Regions from separate parts of the Mesorhizobium sp. WSM4976 genome, predicted to be linked through region 3. Evidence: predicted binding sites of a transcription regulator. Region 3 holds the regulator's gene; each other region holds the start of a gene.
The links. The regulator PhoB, encoded in region 3, activates phosphate uptake and scavenging genes when phosphate is short. The targets are predictions, from matches to a motif close to TGTCATNNANCTGTCAT.
Positions count from the first base shown of each region.

Region 1 (4,527 bases), on a different contig from region 3:
CGCCGGCACCTCGATGGCTTGCGTCTTGTCGATGATGCCGTCGCGGCCGGACGCAACCACTTCCGCCTTCAGCCCGTCATGGCCATCCCACAGCAGGCTGCCGCGCTCCGCGACGATGCGCCAGCTGCCCTCCCAGCTCGTGCGGAAACCGTCGGCGCACCAGGAGCCGGCATAGGTGAAGACCTTGCCGTCGCCGAGGTCGAAGACGGCGCTGGCCGACGAGCCCTGCCGGTACCAGGAACTGGCCGGCTCCCATTCCTGGCAATAAACGCTGGCCGGCTCGCCGGCGACCATGTAGCGCGCGGCGTCAAAGGTGTGGATCGCCATGTCCAGCAGCAGCACGTGGTCCATCTCCTCGCGAAAGCCGCCAAAATGCGGCGCGATGAAGAAGTCGGCATGGATACTGGTCGGCTTGCCGATGGCGCCGGAATCCAGGAAGCGCCGGATCCGCCTGACATTGGCGACATAGCGCCGGTTCTGCACGACCGCATGGACGCGGTCGGCGCGACGCGCCGCATCGATAATGGCCCGCGCATTCTCTGGGCTGTCGGCCAGCGGCTTTTCGGTGAGCAGATGGCAATGATGGGCAAAAGCCGAAAGCGCGACGGCGCGGCGTGCCGCCGGGACCACGACATCGAACACGGCGTCGGGTTTCGTCTCCTCGAGAACGGCGTCGAGGCTGGTGCCGATGACGGCTTTGGTAAGATCGTATTCGCGCGCCCTCGTTTGCGCCCGCTCGGCGTCGAGGTCGACAAGGCCGGCAATCGCGAGCCCGTCGATCTGCCTTGCGGCATCGAGCCACTGCTTGCTCATGGCTCCGCACCCGACCAGGACGACCTTCATCATCCAGCGCTCCTCCTCCGCCCGGCCCCTCCAGTCCGAGTGTCACGGCATTTCCGGCATCACCGTAAACGTTTTTCCGTAAACGTTTACGAGAACACACCCGATGGCGTAGAATGTCAATCACCCGCTCGCGAAAATCGACATCCACTGCTTGGCCTGAAGGGCGGCCGGTGCTAGCGAAGACAGGGGGAGAACCGGCATTGGCGTCCAGCATCCACGATCTCGCGCGTCACCTGAACATTTCGATCGGCACGGTGTCCCGGGCGCTGAACGGCCGCGCCGATGTCAATGCGGAGACGCGCCAACGCGTGCTCGAGGCGGCCAGGAAGCTGAACTATTCGCCCAACCAGTCCGGCCGCAGCCTGAGGAAAGGCGCCACTCATTCGATCGCCTTCATGCTGCAACCGCATCCCGGCGACCAGCAATATGGCGAGCCGTTCTTCATCCCGTTCCTGACCGGTCTGCAGGCGCGGCTCGCCGAGAGCGACCTCGATCTGATGGTGGTCATGGGTGAGCCCGGCCAATATCAGCCGGAGAGGCTGCGCCGCGTGGTTGAGACGCGCCGGGCCGACGCTGTCGTGTTGGCCAATACAAGGCGGGAAGACGACCGGATAGACTATCTCAGCAAGGCCGGTTTTCCCTTCGCCACGCTTGGGCGAAGTCAATCCGGCGGCGACACCTATCCTTCGCTCGATATCGATTTCGAGAGGGCGGGTGAGGAAGCAGTCGACCGGCTGGTCGCGCGCGGCCACCGCCGCATCGCCGCCATCCGCCCTTCGCTCGATCTCAACTTCGGCTACCTGTTCCTCGACGGCTACCGCAAGGCGCTGAAGCGGCACGGCATCGAAATCGATCCCGGCCTGATCGCCGACGGCTTCATCAACGAGACCGGCGGCTATCAGGTGACGCCGCGCGTCATGCTCTCCAAGGACCGGCCGACAGCCATCATCTTCAACAATGACGCCATGGCCCTCGGCGGCTGCAAGGCGCTGGCCGAAATGGGCATCCGGCCCGGCCACGACATCGCGGTGATCGTCATCGTCGACACGCCGCTTTGCCGCTACTTCTCGCCGGCGCTGACCGCCTTCCGTCCATCGCTGGAGCCGATGGGCCGCCGGCTGGCCGAAATGCTGCTGGCCTCGCTTCCGGCTTTCGCTGGCCCCGAAGGCACACGTATCATCCGAGAGATCTGGCCGCTGGAACTGGTCGCCAGAGAAAGCGATTGAGCGCCTTTTCCTTCTCCTCTCGTGGGAGAAGGAAAAGCGCACCCAACCTGTCACGCAACCATCACGTTCACGCCCTAGACCGCTCGACGGCAAGGGCTGCCCGCATCGTCGATGCCGTGCCCTTTTGAGCCAGTGGCCGCTCTGCTCTTCAAGAAGGGGATATCGATGAAACATCTCAACCGAACCGCCGCGCTCGGCGCGCTGCTCGCCCTGTTCACTGCCATGACGCCGGCGCTCGCCGACGGCGTCGTTTATCTCAACAAGGGGCTCGTAGGCGTCGGCCGCATTCCGGCCATCCAGAAGGATAAGTTCGGCGAGACCTTCGGTTCGGGTTCCGGCATGGCGATCGACACCAAGTCCTGGGCGCGCGACGGCGCGGGCTACAAGGGCTCGCTCTGGCTGCTGCCCGACCGCGGCTACAATGTCGTCGGCACCACCGATTATCGCCCGCGGCTCAACACCATAGCAATCGAGCTGACCCCGACGGCTCCTGGCGTGGCCCCAGTCGTCGGGAAGGAACAGACCGGCGTTAAGGCGACGCTCGCCGATACGATGCTCTTGACCGACGACAAGGGCGCCGACGCGACCGGCCTCGATCCGTTGAACGGAGTGCGTCCGGCCGCGGGCGATTTGCCGATCTTGCCGCAGGCGGACAACGGCAAGCTTTCGCTGGACGACGAAGCGATCGTGCGCCTGCCCGACGGCACCATGTTCATCTCCGACGAATACGGCCCCAACATCTATCGGTTCTCGGCCGAAGGGCGGCTGATGTCGGCGACGCAGCCGCCCGCGGCGCTGGTGCCGATGCGCCACGGCAAGCCGAACTTCGCTTCCGACAATCCAGGCCCGGGCGCGGCCGAGCCAGATCCGAAGGATCCCGAGACCGGCCGCCAGAATAACCAGGGCCTCGAAGGCATGTCGATGACGCCCGACGGCAAGTTCCTGATCGCCGTGCTACAGTCGGCGACCCGCCAGGACGGCGGCGATTCCGGCTCGACGCGCCAGAACACCCGCGCGCTGGTCTATGACGCTTCCGAGCTCGCTCATCTCAAGCTGGCGCATGAATACGTCGTGCCGCTGCCGGTCTTCAAGGACGCCAAGGGCAAGACCAAGGTCGCTGCGCAAAGCGAGATCGTCGCGCTCTCCGACACCAGCTTCCTGATGCTGGCACGCGACTCGGGCAACGGCCAGGGTCTCAAGGGCGACGAGTCGCTCTACCGCAAGATCGAGATCGTCGACCTCTCCGCAGCCACCGACATCGCCAACGGTCCGTTCGACGCCGCCGACCAGCCGGTGGCGCCGAAAGGCGTGCTCGAGCCATCGGTGACGCCGGCCAGGCTGACGCCGTTCATCGACATCAACGACAAGCGCGAGCTCGGCCGCTTCGGCCTGCACAATGGCGCGCCGAACGACAGGAACAACCTGTCCGAGAAGTGGGAGGCGATGTCGCTGGTCTCCGTGCTCGACCCGAAGCTTCCCGACGACTATTTCCTGTTCGTTGCCAATGACAACGACTTCCTCACCCAGGACGGCTTCCAGGTCGGTGCGCCCTACAAGGCCGAGGACGGCGCCGACGTCGACACCACTTTCCTGGTCTATCAGGTCACCCTGCCTGGACTGTCTGGAAACAGCCTCGCCGCGAACTAGTTCTGCTTCAGCCGTATGCTGAGCGCGCATACGGCTGAGCGCGGAAGGGATGCATGAGCATCAGGCCTGCGATAGCATCGCGGGCCTGATTCATTTTCGGTGCTGCCATGGATGACGACAAGCCGGCTCGAAGGCGGACCCACGACCTGACCAGCGGGCCGATCCCGCGTACGCTGCTTCTGTTCGCGCTGCCGGTGCTGGGCTCCAACGTGCTGCAGTCGCTCAACGGCTCGATCAATGCAGTCTGGGTCGGCCGCTTCCTCGGCGAGGCGGCGCTGACCGCCACCTCCAACGCCAATCTGGTGCTGTTCCTCATCCTCGGCACCGTGTTCGGCATAGGCATGGCGGCGACGATCCTGGTCGCGCAGTCGGTCGGCGCCCGCGACCTGCCCGAGGCGAAGCGCGTCGTCGGCACCAGCGCCACTTTCTTCTTCCTGGTCTCGGTCGTCTTCGCCGTCTGCGGCTGGATCTGGGTCGACGCCATCCTCACCGGGCTCGGCACGCCGGCGGACGCCCTGCCGCTGGCGCGCAGTTATCTGCGCATCATCTTCGTGGCTGTGCCTATGATGAACCTCTTGTCCTTCGTCATGACCGTGCTGCGCGGCGCCGGTGACTCGCGAACCCCGTTCGTCTTCATGGCGCTGGCGGTCGTGCTTGACGTCGTGCTCAATCCGCTGCTGATCCGCGGCATCGGCCCCTTTCCAGAGCTCGGCATCGCCGGCTCGGCGACATCGACGCTCATAGGTCAGACGGTCAGCGTCATCGCCATTCTCATCGTGCTCTATGCGCGAAAGCATCCGCTGCGGCTGGC
Region 1 is NZ_JARTVT010000007.1:123,280-127,806, forward strand. It holds gene P9272_RS10750 (Gfo/Idh/MocA family oxidoreductase) at 1-846, opposite strand, end outside; gene P9272_RS10755 (LacI family DNA-binding transcriptional regulator) at 1,044-2,069, shown strand; gene P9272_RS10760 (esterase-like activity of phytase family protein) at 2,292-3,716, shown strand; gene P9272_RS10765 (MATE family efflux transporter) at 3,824-4,527, shown strand, end outside.
Region 1: P9272_RS10760 (esterase-like activity of phytase family protein) is a predicted target of PhoB. The motif match lies at 2,118-2,134, and genes of this name have one in related genera.

Region 2 (4,527 bases), on a different contig from region 3:
CCGCGCTCGAGACCGGTGCTTCCGGTTCTCGGTCTGCACGCGCTGCGCGCCGCAATCGTCGGCGTCGTCCTGGTCTCGTTCTTTTGGGGTCTCGCCAGGCTGCCGCTCGCCGAGGCGATCGGGCTGAGCTTCGTCGCGCCGCTGTTTGCGCTCTTCCTCGCCGCGCTGCTGCTGGGCGAGCGCATTCGGCGGCAGGCCGTGTGGGCGTCGCTTGCCGGCATCGCCGGCGTCGCGATCATCCTGTCCGGGCAGTTCGGGCGGGAAAGCTATTCACAGGATGCCGTGCTCGGCACGGCGGCGGTGCTCGCATCGACGGTGTTCTACGGCTACAATCTAGTCCTAGCCCGGCAGCAGGCTCTATTGGCCAAGCCGGTCGAGATCATGCTGTTCCAGAACCTCTTCGTTGGGATCATCCTTGGTTGCGCAGCACCTTGGCTCGCGGTTGCGCTGCCGGGAGATCTCTGGCTGCCCTTGGTCGGGGTGGCGCTGCTGTCGCTCGCGGGGCAGTTCCTGATGAGCTGGTCCTATGCCCGCGCCGAAGCGCAATATCTGATCCCGACCGAATATTCCGCCTTTATCTGGGCGATCGCGCTTGGCTGGTTCCTCTTCGGCGAGAAGCTGGCCTGGACCACGCTTGCCGGCGCATGCCTCATCGTCGCCGGCTGCCTGATCGCGGCGCGCGCCAATCCGAAGCTTGCCGAGCCGATCGAAGCGGCGATGTGAGGCGGTCTTCCAGGCCGGCCGCCTAACCTTGCGGGTTCTGCGCCTTAAGGCGCACGCCCCTGCCGCCGCGCTCGCTGGCGTGGTTCTCGCCGATCAGCTCCACACCGACCTCGTCGAGCGCCTGGATGACCTTCATCAGCGTGTCCACTACGCCCCTGACCACGCCCTCCCTCGCTTCCATGCGCTGGATCGTCGGCAGGGAAACGCCGGCGCGCTCGGTGAGCGTCTTCTGGTCGATGCCGGTCAACGCCCGCGCGGCACGCATCTGTGCGGCAGTGATCATCGGCTGAACCTTCTTCTGAAAAACGAAAGATGTGTATTTTAAAGATTACAATATCTCAAGCATCATTTTAAATGTTTCAACCATCGATGTCGCTGTCTGTCACCACTTTGCGCCGCTGCAACAGGCGTGCCGCGAGCCAGCACAGCATGGCCCAGGCGAAGCCCGCGCACCAGCCGGCAAGCACGTCGGACGGCCAGTGCACGCCGAGATAGACGCGGCTGGTGCCGACCAGCACGGTGATCAGCACGGCAAGGCAAAGCACGTAGATTTTCGTCCGGCGATCCGGAAGGAAGCGCGCGGCCAAAGAGCCGAGCGTCAGATAGGTCACCGCCGATAGCATGGCGTGTCCGCTTGGAAAGGACAGCGACGTTTCGGTGGCCAGGTGCGAGACGAGGTCCGGCCGGGGACGGTCGATCTCGAGCTTGAGCAAGGTGGAAAGCACTTGCCCGCCCGCCACCGCCGCGAACACGAACAGCGCGGTTGAAGGCCTGCGGATCAACAGCAGGTAGATGATCGTCGCGGTCGTGATCAGCACCAGCACGACGGTGCTGCCAAGCGAGGTGACGTCGCGTATGGCTCCCTGCAGCCAAAGCGGACCTATCGGGCTATCCGGCTGCCCGGCATGGCGGAAGGCAAGCAGGATCTCGGTGTCGAAGGCATGCGGCGTCGTGGCCCGCGCCACCTCCATCAATTCTTCGAAACCCCACAGCCCGCCAGCGATCACCAGCCCGGCCAGAAGCAGGGGGAATTCGATCTTGGCAAACAGCGCTCCGACGGATGGCTTCATGGAAGACTCGAGGGTTAGAGCTTCTGCATATAGGGCCCGAGCGTGATCAGGGCGACGGCGGCGATCGCCAGCACCATGCCGGTCGACTGGAACGCATTGAGCCGTTCGCCGAAAAAGGCGACTGCCACGACATTGACCGCGACAAGCTGGATCACTGCCGACAGGCTGAATGCCACCGACATGCCGAATTCGCGCACCAACCTCAGCATGATCAGGTTGCCGGCCGTATAGAGCGCCAGCGTCACAAGTAGCTTGACCAGGCTGGGCGCCAGGCCCCATTGCTTGGCGGCCATCGCCGCCAGCAGGAACATCACGGTCGAAATACCGAGCTGCGCCAGTCCCCAGAAACTCACTTTTGCCATCCCTTTGCAGGTTCTCGCCGGCGCTCTTGTTCCCGAACCACGCCACAGCGTCAAGCCGATCCGGCAGCGAACAGGCTGCGGGGAGCGGCAGCGCCTTGGACGCCCGGGCAAACAATTGTCCACGATCGATCCCGCCGATGTCACGCAAATGTGATCGGCGCGCTTTAGGGGTCTGAAGGTCCAGCTCAAGCCACCTCAATAAGCCAGAGGAACACTATGACCGCGACCCCTGAAACCCGCTTCCGCACCAGCCAGCTCGAGGAAAATGACGGTCCTCCCGTCAACCCGACCGACAACCGCACCATGGGCGAGATCATTGCCGCGCGCTTCTCGCGCCGCGGCTTTCTCATGGGCTCGCTGGCCATCTCGGCCATCGCCGCCACCGTCAGCCCGCTGGCGCTGGTCGCCGCCGACGAGGCGCGCGCGGCGGAAGGCTCCGCTTTCAAATTCGACGAGCTTGAGGCCGGCATCGACGATAAGCACCATGTCGCGCCCGGCTATGATGCCGACGTGCTGTTGCGCTGGGGCGATCCGCTGTTTGCCGATTCGCCGGAGTTCAATCCGCTGAAGCAGTCAGCCGAGGCTCAGGCAAAACAGTTCGGCTACAACAATGACTATGTCGGCTACATCCCGATCGACGGCTCGGCCGAGCACGGGCTTTTGGTCGTCAACCACGAATACACCAACCCGCATCTGATGTTCCCCGGCATCGTTTCGATCGTCGAGAAGGACGGCAAAAAAGCCGCCGAGGTCGCGCCGCTCTCGAAGGAGCAGGTTGATGTCGAGATGGCCGCGCATGGCGGGACCATCGTCGAGATTCGCAAGGAAGGCGGCAAATGGCAGGTGATGCGCGACGGCAAGCTCAACCGCCGCATCATGTCGACCACCGAGATGGCGATCTCCGGCCCAGCCGCCGGTCATGACCGCCTCAAGACCAGTGCCGACCCCTCCGGCACCAAGGTTATCGGCACGCTCAACAATTGCGCTGGCGGCGTGACGCCTTGGGGCACCTATGTGATGGCCGAAGAGAACATCCACGGCTATTTCTCTGGCGAGCTGCCGCAAGGCCACAGGGAAGCCGCCAATTACAAGCGCCTCGGCATACCGGAAGGCGCCTATGAGTGGGGCGCGCATTACGAGCGCTTCAACCTCACCAAGGAGCCGAACGAGCCGAACCGTTTCGGCTGGATCGTCGAGGTCGACGTCAACGACCCGACCTCGACACCGAGGAAGCGCACCGCCATGGGCCGCTTCAAGCACGAGGGTGCGGAGTCGATCGTCGCCAGGGACGGCCGCGTCGTCTTCTATCTCGGCGACGACGAGCGCTTCGACTATGTCTACAAATTCGTCACCGCCGGCACGTTCAACCCCAACGACCGCGCCGCCAACATGAACCTGCTCGACGACGGCACGCTGCATGTGGCGAAATTCGCCGAGGACGGCTCGGTCGAGTGGATGCCGATCGTCTTTGGCCAAGGCCCGCTGACGGCTGAGAATAGCTTTGCGTCCCAGGCCGACGTTCTCATTGAGACGCGGCGCGCTGCTGACCTGCTCGGCGCCACCAAGATGGACCGGCCGGAAGACATTCAGCCCAATGCCGGCAACGGCAAGGTCTATGTCATGCTGACCAACAATTCCAAGCGCAAGGCCGAACAGATCGACGCCGCCAACCCGCGTGCTTCCAATGCCTTCGGCCATATCATCGAGATCGTTGAGGACGGCGGCGATTTCGCCGCCAGCAAGGGCAAGTGGGAAGTGCTGCTGAAATGCGGCGATCCTTCCGTTGCCGATGTCGGCGCCACCTTCTCGACGGCGACCAGCGCCCATGGCTGGTTCGGCATGCCGGACAATTGCGCCGTCGATTCTGCCGGACGCCTCTGGGTCGCCACCGACGGCCAGGGCCCGAAGGCCACCGGCCGCACCGATGGCCTGTGGGCGGTGGACACCGAAGGCGCGGCGCGGGCGACATCAAAGCTGTTCTTCCGCGTGCCGATCGGCGCCGAAATGTGCGGCCCGCTCTTCGCGCCGGATGACCAGACGGCTTTTGTCGCCGTCCAGCATCCGGGTGACGGCGGCGAGGACTGGGAAGGCTTTGGCCGTCCGTCCTATTACGAGGATCCGTCGACCCGCTGGCCGGACTTCAAGCCGGACATGCCGGTGCGGCCGTCCGTCGTTGCGATCACGAAGCAGGGCGGCGGCAAGATCGCGGTTTAAGCTTGCGGACTCGGCGTCGGGGTTGGCGGAGTCCCCCGACGTCGCGTCTCACCCCGCCCGCTGGACCACCGCGATGTTCATCGCGCTGCGCAGCCGGAAGCCGATCGACTCGTAAAGCTTTATCGCCGCGGCGTTGTTGGCGAAGGCGTGCAGATATG
Region 2 is NZ_JARTVT010000004.1:305,559-310,085, reverse strand. It holds gene P9272_RS07405 (DMT family transporter) at 1-723, shown strand, start outside; gene P9272_RS07400 (transcriptional regulator) at 746-1,006, opposite strand; gene P9272_RS07395 (phosphatase PAP2 family protein) at 1,083-1,793, opposite strand; gene P9272_RS07390 (hypothetical protein) at 1,808-2,146, opposite strand; gene P9272_RS07385 (PhoX family phosphatase) at 2,372-4,369, shown strand; gene P9272_RS07380 (GNAT family N-acetyltransferase) at 4,418-4,527, opposite strand, start outside.
Region 2: P9272_RS07385 (PhoX family phosphatase) is a predicted target of PhoB. The motif match lies at 2,294-2,310, and genes of this name have one in related genera.

Region 3 (4,527 bases):
TTTCATCAACGACATCCTCTTGTCGGCCCCCTCGATCATCGTCGGCCTGTTCGTCTATGAGCTGATGGTGCGGCCGATGGGGCACTTCTCGGCCATTGCCGGCGCCGTCGCCCTGTCCATCCTGGTGATCCCGGTCGTGGTGCGAACCACCGAGGACATGCTGAACCTCGTGCCCAACGCGCTGCGCGAGGCGGGCACCGCCATCGGCGCGCCTCGCTGGGTGGTGATCCGCTCCGTCGCCTACCGCGCGGCACTGTCCGGCATCGTGACCGGCATATTGCTGGCGATCGCCCGTATCTCCGGCGAGACGGCGCCGCTACTCTTCACCGCGCTCAACAACCAGTTCTGGTCGAGCAATCTCAATGCCCCGATGGCCAGCCTGCCGGTGACCATCTTCCAGTTTGCTCTCAGCCCCTACGAGGAATGGCAGCAACTTGCCTGGACGGGCGCACTCATAATCACCCTGACGGTTCTCGGGCTGAGCATCATCGCCCGCAGCCTAACCGGACGCAGAGAGGACAGATGAAACCGATGTTGTCCACCGACCTGAACGTAGCCGACACGACCGTCGAGAAGGCCAAGATCGAGATCAAGAACCTCAACTTCTACTATGGCCAGTCGAAGGCGCTGAAGGACATCAACTTGTCCCTGCCCGAGCGCAGCGTGACCGCCTTCATTGGCCCGTCGGGCTGCGGGAAGTCGACGCTGCTGCGCGTCTTGAACCGCATCTACGAGCTCTATCCGAAGCAGAGCGCCGAGGGTCAGGTGCTGCTTGACGGCAAGAACATCCTCGACCGCTCGCAGGACCTCAACCTGCTCAGGACCAAGATCGGCATGGTGTTCCAGAAGCCGACGCCGTTCCCGATGTCGATCTACGAGAACATCGCCTTCGGCGTCAGGCTCTATGAGAAGATCAGCAAGGCCGAGATGGACAGCCGCGTCGAGTCGGCGCTGAAGCGCGCGGCGCTGTGGAACGAGGTCAAGGACAAGCTCAACGCCAGCGGCCAGAGCCTCTCCGGCGGCCAGCAGCAGCGCCTTTGCATCGCCCGCACCGTGGCGGTGAAGCCGGAGGTCATCCTGCTCGACGAACCGGCTTCGGCGCTCGATCCGCTCTCGACCGCCAAGATCGAGGAACTGATCGACGAATTGCAGGCCGACTACACGATCGTCATCGTCACCCACAACATGCAGCAGGCGGCGCGCGTGTCACGGCAGACGGCGTTCATGTATCTGGGCGAGCTGGTGGAATTCGACCGGACCGAGAAGATCTTCACCTCGCCCCGCGAGAAGCGCACCCAGGACTACATCACCGGCCGCTTCGGCTGAGTTCATACGAGGACAAAATCATGGCCGAACATACCGTCGCCTCCTTCGACGAGGATCTGAGGCAGATCAGCCGGCTCATCACCGACATGGGCGATCTCGCCGGCTCCATGGTCGGCGGCTCGACCAGGGCCCTGCTCGAAAGCGACAATGCGCTGGCGCAGCGCGTCGTCTCCGACGATGCCATCATGGATGCGCGTCAGCGCGAGCTTGACGACCGCGCCATCACGCTGATCGCCAAGCGCCAACCGATGGCGGACGATCTTCGCCACGTGGTCGGCTCGATCCGCATGGCGGGCGACCTCGAACGCATCGGCGATCTCGCCAAGAACATCGCCAAGCGCGTCGGGTCGGTCGGCGTCAGCACCGCCCCGCGCGACCTCACGCATTCGATCGATTCCATGGCGCAGCTGGTGCTGATCCAGGTCCAGGGCGTGATCCAGGAATATACGGTGGGCGATGCCGCGGCGCTGGCCAAGCTTCGCAACGATGACGAACGCATCGACGTCAAATACACCTCGGTGTTCCGCGAGCTGTTGACCTACATGATGGAAGACCCGCGCAACATCACCCCTTGCACGCATCTTCTATTCTGCGCCAAGAATCTCGAACGCATCGGCGACCATGTGACCAACATCGCCGAGAACGCCTATTATGTGCTGACCGGCACGCAATTGCCCGCCAACCGTCCGAAGCAGGACGAGACGGCAATGTCGGCGCCGGCCGCCTGAGGGAAAAGGTTACCCCGATGATCGCGCCACGCATCATGGTGGTGGAGGACGAGGAGCCGCTGGGGGTGCTGCTCCGCTACAATCTCGAATCCGAGGGTTACCAGGTGGAAGTGGTGACCCGCGGCGACGAGGCCGAAATCCGCCTTCAGGAAAACGTTCCCGACCTGCTCGTGCTCGACTGGATGGTGCCGGCGGTCTCAGGCATCGAGCTCTGCCGGCGTCTCAGGATGCGGCCCGAAACCGAGCGGCTGCCGATCATCATGCTGACAGCGCGCGGTGAAGAAAGCGATCGGGTTCGAGGTTTGTCCACCGGCGCCGACGACTATCTGGTCAAGCCGTTCTCGACGCCGGAGTTCATGGCGCGCGTCAAGGCGCTGCTGCGCCGCGCCAAGCCTGAGGTGCTGTCCAGCGTGCTCAAGGTCGGCGACATCGTGCTCGACCGCGAATCGCATCGCGTCTACCGCAAGAAGAGCGAGATCAGGCTCGGCCCGACCGAGTTCCGCCTGCTCGAATTCATGATGCGGCATCCCGGCCGCGTGTTCTCGCGCAGCCAACTGCTCGACAATGTCTGGGGCGAGACGATCTATATCGACGAGCGTACGGTGGACGTCCATGTCGGCCGCCTGCGCAAGGCCGTCAACAACGGCCGCATGCCGGACGTCATCCGCACCATTCGCGGGGCGGGTTACGCCATCCGCGAGGAGTAGGATACGGTGCCAAAGTGGTGACGGGGCAGGCACTTCCAGCATCCACGCTGGTGGGTAGCCGAGACGCTTGTGCGTCGTCAACCAACGGGCGGAGCAAGGAGCGCAGCGACTCGGCGCAGACCCGCGGATCCATGCTGCGGCTCGAAGCGTTGCGACGGTCCGGATTTTTCGCCGCTGCGCCCTACGATCAAGGTAACGGCACGGATTCCAGGGTCTCCGCGACGGAGCTTCGCTCCTGCTTCGCTCCGAAATGACGAAGCTCAAAGGCCTTCGCTGATCTCCGGCGAATCGGAAACGCGCTCAGGCCACGTTCTTCCCCGCCGCGTCAGTTCTCGCCTGGACGCCCGGCGCGAAAATCTCCTGGTCGACGAAGGTCAACGCGCGCATGGCGCAGCCTTCGCGGATCAGCGGCAGCTCGTTCGGCTCGGTGTCGAAGGAGATCGAGCTCGAGTGCTGGCCGCCGGCGGTCCGGGCGATCGCCTCCCTCAGCGCCGGCTCGATAAGGTCGAAGGCGGCCGCGCTGACGCCGACCATAGCGACAGGCGCAGGGTCGATAAGGGCGAACAGGCTGCCCAAACCGAAGCCCAGCGCCTCGCCGGCCCGGCGATAAGCCTCCCGCTCGGGGCCGTCCTCCTGCCGGGCCTTTGCAGCCAGCGCGCGCATGTCGGCGTCGCCGATGTCGATTGGCGCGGCGTCCTCGCTTATCCCCATGGCGCTGCGCCAGATCGCGTAATTGCCGGCATAGGCCTCGACGCAGCCGCGGCGCCCGCAGCGGCAAAGCGCGCCGCCCGGACGATGTATCATGTGGCCGAACTCGCCGCCGGAAGAATGCGTGCCGGTGAACAATTCGCCCTTCAGCACAAGGCCCATGCCGATGCCGTGCGAGAGCAGGATGGCGATGAAATTGTCGCGATAGCGCTCGGGAGCGCGCCATCGCAGTGCCACCGCCATCATGTTGCAGTCGTTCTCCATGGTGGCGGGGATGCCGAATTCCCTCTCCAGGATGTCGGCGAACGGAATGTCGGTCAGTGGCGTGATCGGCGACCACAGCATGGCGCGCGAGTGGGAATCGGTGATGCCTTGAATGCCCATTGCGATGCGGGCGACACTGCTCACGTCGAGGTCGGGATCCTGCAGGCGGCGCCGGACGATCGCCAGGCACTCGCCGATCAGCTCGTCGCGCGGCATGACAAGCGTGTCCAGGCGCCGCTGCTCCTCGGCGATCACCTGGCCGGCATAGTCAATGACGGCGACCGACAGGAAGTTCAGCGACAGCACCACGGTCAGCACCGCGGCGGCTTCAGGATTCAGCGCCAGGCCGATCTGCGGCCGGCCGCGTTTCAACGCCGTCGGTTCGCTGGCCTTGCTCTCGGTGAGAATGCCCTCCTGGATCAGGTCGGCGGAGATCGCCGAAATGGTCGAGTGGCTGAGACCGGTGGTGGCGGCAATTTCGGTCCGCGATGGCTGGCCGGCGCGACGCACGGCCGAAATCACCATGGCGCGGTTGCGCCGGCGCAAATCGTCGTGACGGATTCCGACCGACATCGTCTCGCTTGTCCTCCCTGGTCATCGGGGCCTTGTGATGATGCCATGGCCTGTCGCTGACACGCTGGGAATAGTGGCAGAAGCCAAAGCCGATGTCATTATTTATTGCGGACGCCGAAAAAAATGCCTTGGCCCATCAAAAGCCATCAGAATCTCGGTTGACACCTTCATATCGGTGGACCAGTATTTTTTTGAGGCTCGAAAAAAAGCCTCTATGCCGG
Region 3 is NZ_JARTVT010000021.1:122,801-127,327, reverse strand. It holds gene pstA (phosphate ABC transporter permease PstA) at 1-526, shown strand, start outside; gene pstB (phosphate ABC transporter ATP-binding protein PstB) at 523-1,326, shown strand; gene phoU (phosphate signaling complex protein PhoU) at 1,347-2,054, shown strand; gene phoB (phosphate regulon transcriptional regulator PhoB) at 2,072-2,761, shown strand; gene P9272_RS24585 (ROK family protein) at 3,062-4,306, opposite strand.

Region 4 (4,527 bases), on a different contig from region 3:
ATGGCGTCGTCGAGCGCCGCGTAGGTCCAGCGCCGGCCGGACGCGAGATCGACGCAGGCGAGTCGGCCTGGCTGCGCCCGGGCATGCAGGGCGACGGGGTCGGGTGTCGTCCAGGCCGGCATTTGCGTTCTCCTCCCGTGTCGCGCGCCGTATCGGTTGCCGGCCGGCATCAGTGCCGTCACGGCGTCAGGTCATTCCGGATCATCTCGCCTTGTCGTAGGCACCGAGGCCAGGCTTGTAGCTCTTTTCGTCGATGAACTGGCGGATGCCTTCCTTGCGGCCTTCATTGTCGAAGGAATTCGCCGCCTCCTGCGCGCGCACCAGATAGTCCTCGGCATTGTCGTAAGTCATCTCGGCAACGCGGCGGATCGCGTCCTTGGTGGCCTTGAGCGCGACCGGGTTCTTCTTCAACAGGACTTCGGCCACTTCGGTGACGCGCGCCTTGAGCCCGCTGAGCGGCACGCTCTCGTTGACCAGCTTCCAGGCCGCCGCCTTGCGGCCGTCGATAAGCTCGCCGGTCAGCGCGTGGTACATGGCATCGCGCATGGACAGCAGTTCGACCACCACCTTGGTGGCGCCGCCGCCAGGCAGGATACCCCAGTTGATCTCGGAAAGCGCGAACTGCGCCTCGTCGGCGGCGAAGGCGAGGTCGCAGGCAAACAGCGGGCCATAGCCGCCGCCGAAGCACCAGCCATTGACCATGGCGATGGTCGGCACCCGGTACCATCGCAGCCGCCGCCACCAGCCATAGGCTTCGGATTGCGCCCTGCGCACCGCGCCCAGGCCTTTCGCCTCGGTCTCGCGAAAATATTCCTTGAGGTCCATGCCGGCCGACCAGGCTGCGCCCTCACCTGACAACACCAGAACGCCAACATCGTCCCGGAATTCGAGCTCGTCGAGAACCTGCATCATGCGCCGGTTGAGCGTCGGGCTCATCGAGTTGCGTTTGGCCGGCCGGTTGAAGCGGACCCAGGCGATGCCGCCCTCGACATCGAAGGCAACCGAGTCTTCGGTTTCACTCGTCTTCTCGGTCATGCCGGTCTCCTCCTCCGATTGCTATGCTACATAGCGTTATCTTTGCTATGTCGCATAGTATTTTTGCCTTGACAAGGGGATGGATCACGGCGATCGATCGGACATGGACGAGACCAGAGTTCGCGATGTCCCCAGCGAGGACGCGCTCGACGCACAGATCGGCTACAATTTGCGGCGCGCATCGGCGCTGGCGCTCAACGATTTTTCCGTGGAGATGGCGGAGGCGTCACTGCGGCCGGTGACCTATGCCATGCTGGCGCTGATCGACGAGCGGCCGGGCATCCGCGCCGCCGAGCTTTGCCGGCTGCTCGGCATGAAGAGCGCGAACATGGCGCCGCTGCTCGCCGAACTGGAGGAGCGCGGCCTGATCGAGCGCGACGATCATGCAGAGGACAAGCGCGTGCGGAAACTCAGCCTGACCGGGGCGGCCAAGGCGGCAATGCCCGCTTGGCGCCTCAAGGTGCGCCGACACGAAAACCGTTTCCTGGAGCGTCTCAGCAGGAAGGAACGGGCGACACTGCTGCGGCTGCTGCGCCTGATCTGGGTGGATGAGGCGGAGTGAGCGCGGCGCGCTCCCACTCTAGCAAAACAATCCGATAGCAGCGCATTCTGCCGGGTTGATTCAATCTACTGCGCAGAGGGAACATCGGAGAGGCTGGCGGGACAGCACCTCGCTGCCCGGCAGGACAGAGGGGTGTGAAGGACCGCGGCGTAACGGGCTTCTTTCACGCCCTCACCGCGTCAGATCGAGCGCCGCCGTCAGGTCGCCCATCGGCGCCTGGTCGTTGTTGCGCAGCGCCTTGTCGCGGGCGACGATGCCTTGCAGCACCGGCAGGTCGTAGCGGTTGGTGATGAAGCGCAGGATCGAGGTGGTGTCGTACTGCGTGTGGTCGACAATGCCCATCTTCGCGTAGGGCGAGATGATGAAGGCCGGGACGCGGTTGCCCGGGCCCCAGCGGTCGGCCTTTGGCGGGGCGACATGATCCCAGAAGCCGCCATTCTCGTCATAGGTGACGACCACCAGCATATGCGCCCATTGCGGGCTCTTCTCCAGATGCGAAACGATATCGGCCAGATGCTGGTCGCCCGAGGTCACGTCGGCATAGCCGGCATGTTCGTTGAGGTTGCCCTGCGGCTTGTAGAAGGTGACCTGCGGCAGCTTGCCGTCGTCGATCGCCTTGATGAACGCTTCGCCGCCGAGGCCGCCGTCCTTGATATGCTCGGCGCGCGCGGCGGTGCCCGGCGCGTAAGCCGCGAAATAGTTGAAGGGCTGGTGGTGGAACTGGAAGTTCGGCACCGGTGTCGCGTTCTTGCCGTCGAGCGCGGCCTGCCAGGCGCCTGAATACCAGGCCCAGGAGATGCCCTTGAGCGACAGGAGATCACCGATGGTGATCTCCTGCTGCGGCGGCAGCGTGGTCGGCTGCGTCGGGTCGGCGAGCGCCTTGTCGCCGCCCTCGGCCGGCTTGTTGGCGCTCGGCTGGTAGGGCGGCTGCATGGTGTTGACGGCGTAGAAGTCGGGCGTGATGGCGCCGTCATTGGCGAATTTCGGTACGCCGGCCAGCGCCGAGGCGGGCGAATTGTCAGCCGGCTTCAGCGTCACGCCATCCGGTTCGACGATAGCGATCTGGCCCTTCACCGGGCTGGTGTCGGCATTGGGATAATAAGGCACGCAGGCGCAGGCCAGCATGAAATGGTTGAGGAAGGAGCCGCCGAAGGCTCCCTGGAAGAAATTGTCCGCCAGAACGTATTTCTTGGCAATGCTCCACATTGGCAGATTGGACCCGTCGTAATGGCCCATCACCAGCGAGCCGGAATCGGCCCAGGCGACGAACTTGTCGTTCCGGCCGCCGTCGATCTGCATCTGCTCCTGGTAGAAGCGGTGCCACAGGTCGTGCGTGACGACGTTGGTGCCCTCGTTGAAGCCCTTGGGGTCGTCGATGGCAAAGACGGCGTTGGGAAGATGCGCGCTCTGCGCCTCCGTCACCGCCGGCGTGACGCCCTTGCCGGTCAGCCCGCCCCAGACCGGGGGCAATTCGGAGAGCGGCTTGCCGTCGCGGTCGAGCTGGCGCGCTTGGTCGGGCGACACATTGGCGAGGCCATTGGCGCCGGGGAAGCCACCATAGAGATTATCGAAGCTGCGGTTCTCGGCGTAGATGACGACCACGGTGTCGATCTTGTCGTAGCCGGGAGGAGCCGCATGGGCAGCGGCGGAGAGCGATGCCAGCGCCGTGGAGGCGAGGCAAAAGGTGAGAAGGGACCGGGTCATTGAAGGATGCCTCGTGGCTTGGGAATGGCTGGAGGACGGCAATGCAGGAACGCAACTGCATCAATGCCCAGCTACTTCGACGCCTTGTCACCTATGTGACAGTTCTGCGAGGTTCGAACACGGTTTCGTGAGCGAGAAAGCCGGTCATCAATCCGTTGCACTTGAAGCTTACGTCGCGAACGAAATCAGGTGAAGGGAAATCAGGGATATCGCCGCAGACGATGGGACGGAAAGGTCACGCGATCGCCCTTGTGGCGGCTTCGATCGTCGGCTTGACCGCGCCTGCCAACACCGCGGAGCCGTCGGGCGTCCATCCCGGCCCGATGTCGCGCCAGGAAGCCTATGCGCGCGCCGAGGCGCTGACGGCGCTCGGGCGGCAGATGTTCTTCGATCCTTCGCTTTCGGCCTCGGGCAGGCAGGCCTGCTCATCCTGCCACGATCCCAACCACGCTTTCGGACCGGCCTCGGCTTCGCCGGTCGAGATGGGCGGAGCCAAGCTCGACCAGCCCGGCGTTCGCGCGGTGCCGTCGCTGCGCTATTTGCAGGCGACGCCCGCCTTCACCGAGCATTTTCACGACTCCGAGGACGAAGGCGACGAGAGCGTCGACAATGGCCCGACCGGGGGGCTCACCTGGGACGGCCGGGCCGACCACGGCAAGGACCAGGCGAGAATCCCGCTGCTCTCTCCCTTCGAGATGGGCAACAAGGATGAGGCCCAGGTGGCCGCCCGCCTGCGCAAGGCGCCCTATGCAATGGCGTTCGAGGCTGCCTTTGGCGCCGATGTCTTCGACCATCCGCGGGACGCCTTCGATGCCGCGGTGGAAGCGCTCGGCACATTCGAGCAGAGCAGTGCCGATTTCTACCCCTATTCCAGCCGCTACGACGCCTTTCTCGCAGGCAAGGCACAGCTCTCCGCGCAGGAATTGCGCGGCCGCATGCTGTTCGAGGACGAGGCGAAGGGCAATTGCGCGAGCTGCCATTTGAGCGAGCCGGCCAATGACGGCGAGCCGCCGCAGTTCACCGACTACGGCCTCATCGCGATCGCCGTGCCGCGCAATCCGGCTCTCCCCGCCAATGCCGATCCCGATTATTTCGACCTCGGCCTGTGCGGCCCGCTGCGCACCGACTTCAAGGGACGCGCCGAATTTTGCGGCCTGTTCAAGACGCCGACACTGCGCAACGTGGCCTTGCGCAAGAGCTTCTTCCATAATGGCTATTTCCACACG
Region 4 is NZ_JARTVT010000025.1:27,620-32,146, reverse strand. It holds gene P9272_RS26685 (AMP-binding protein) at 1-122, opposite strand, end outside; gene P9272_RS26680 (p-hydroxycinnamoyl CoA hydratase/lyase) at 202-1,035, opposite strand; gene P9272_RS26675 (MarR family transcriptional regulator) at 1,139-1,597, shown strand; gene P9272_RS26670 (acid phosphatase) at 1,769-3,301, opposite strand; gene P9272_RS26665 (cytochrome-c peroxidase) at 3,523-4,527, shown strand, end outside.
Region 4: P9272_RS26670 (acid phosphatase) is a predicted target of PhoB. The motif match lies at 3,444-3,460, and genes of this name have one in related genera.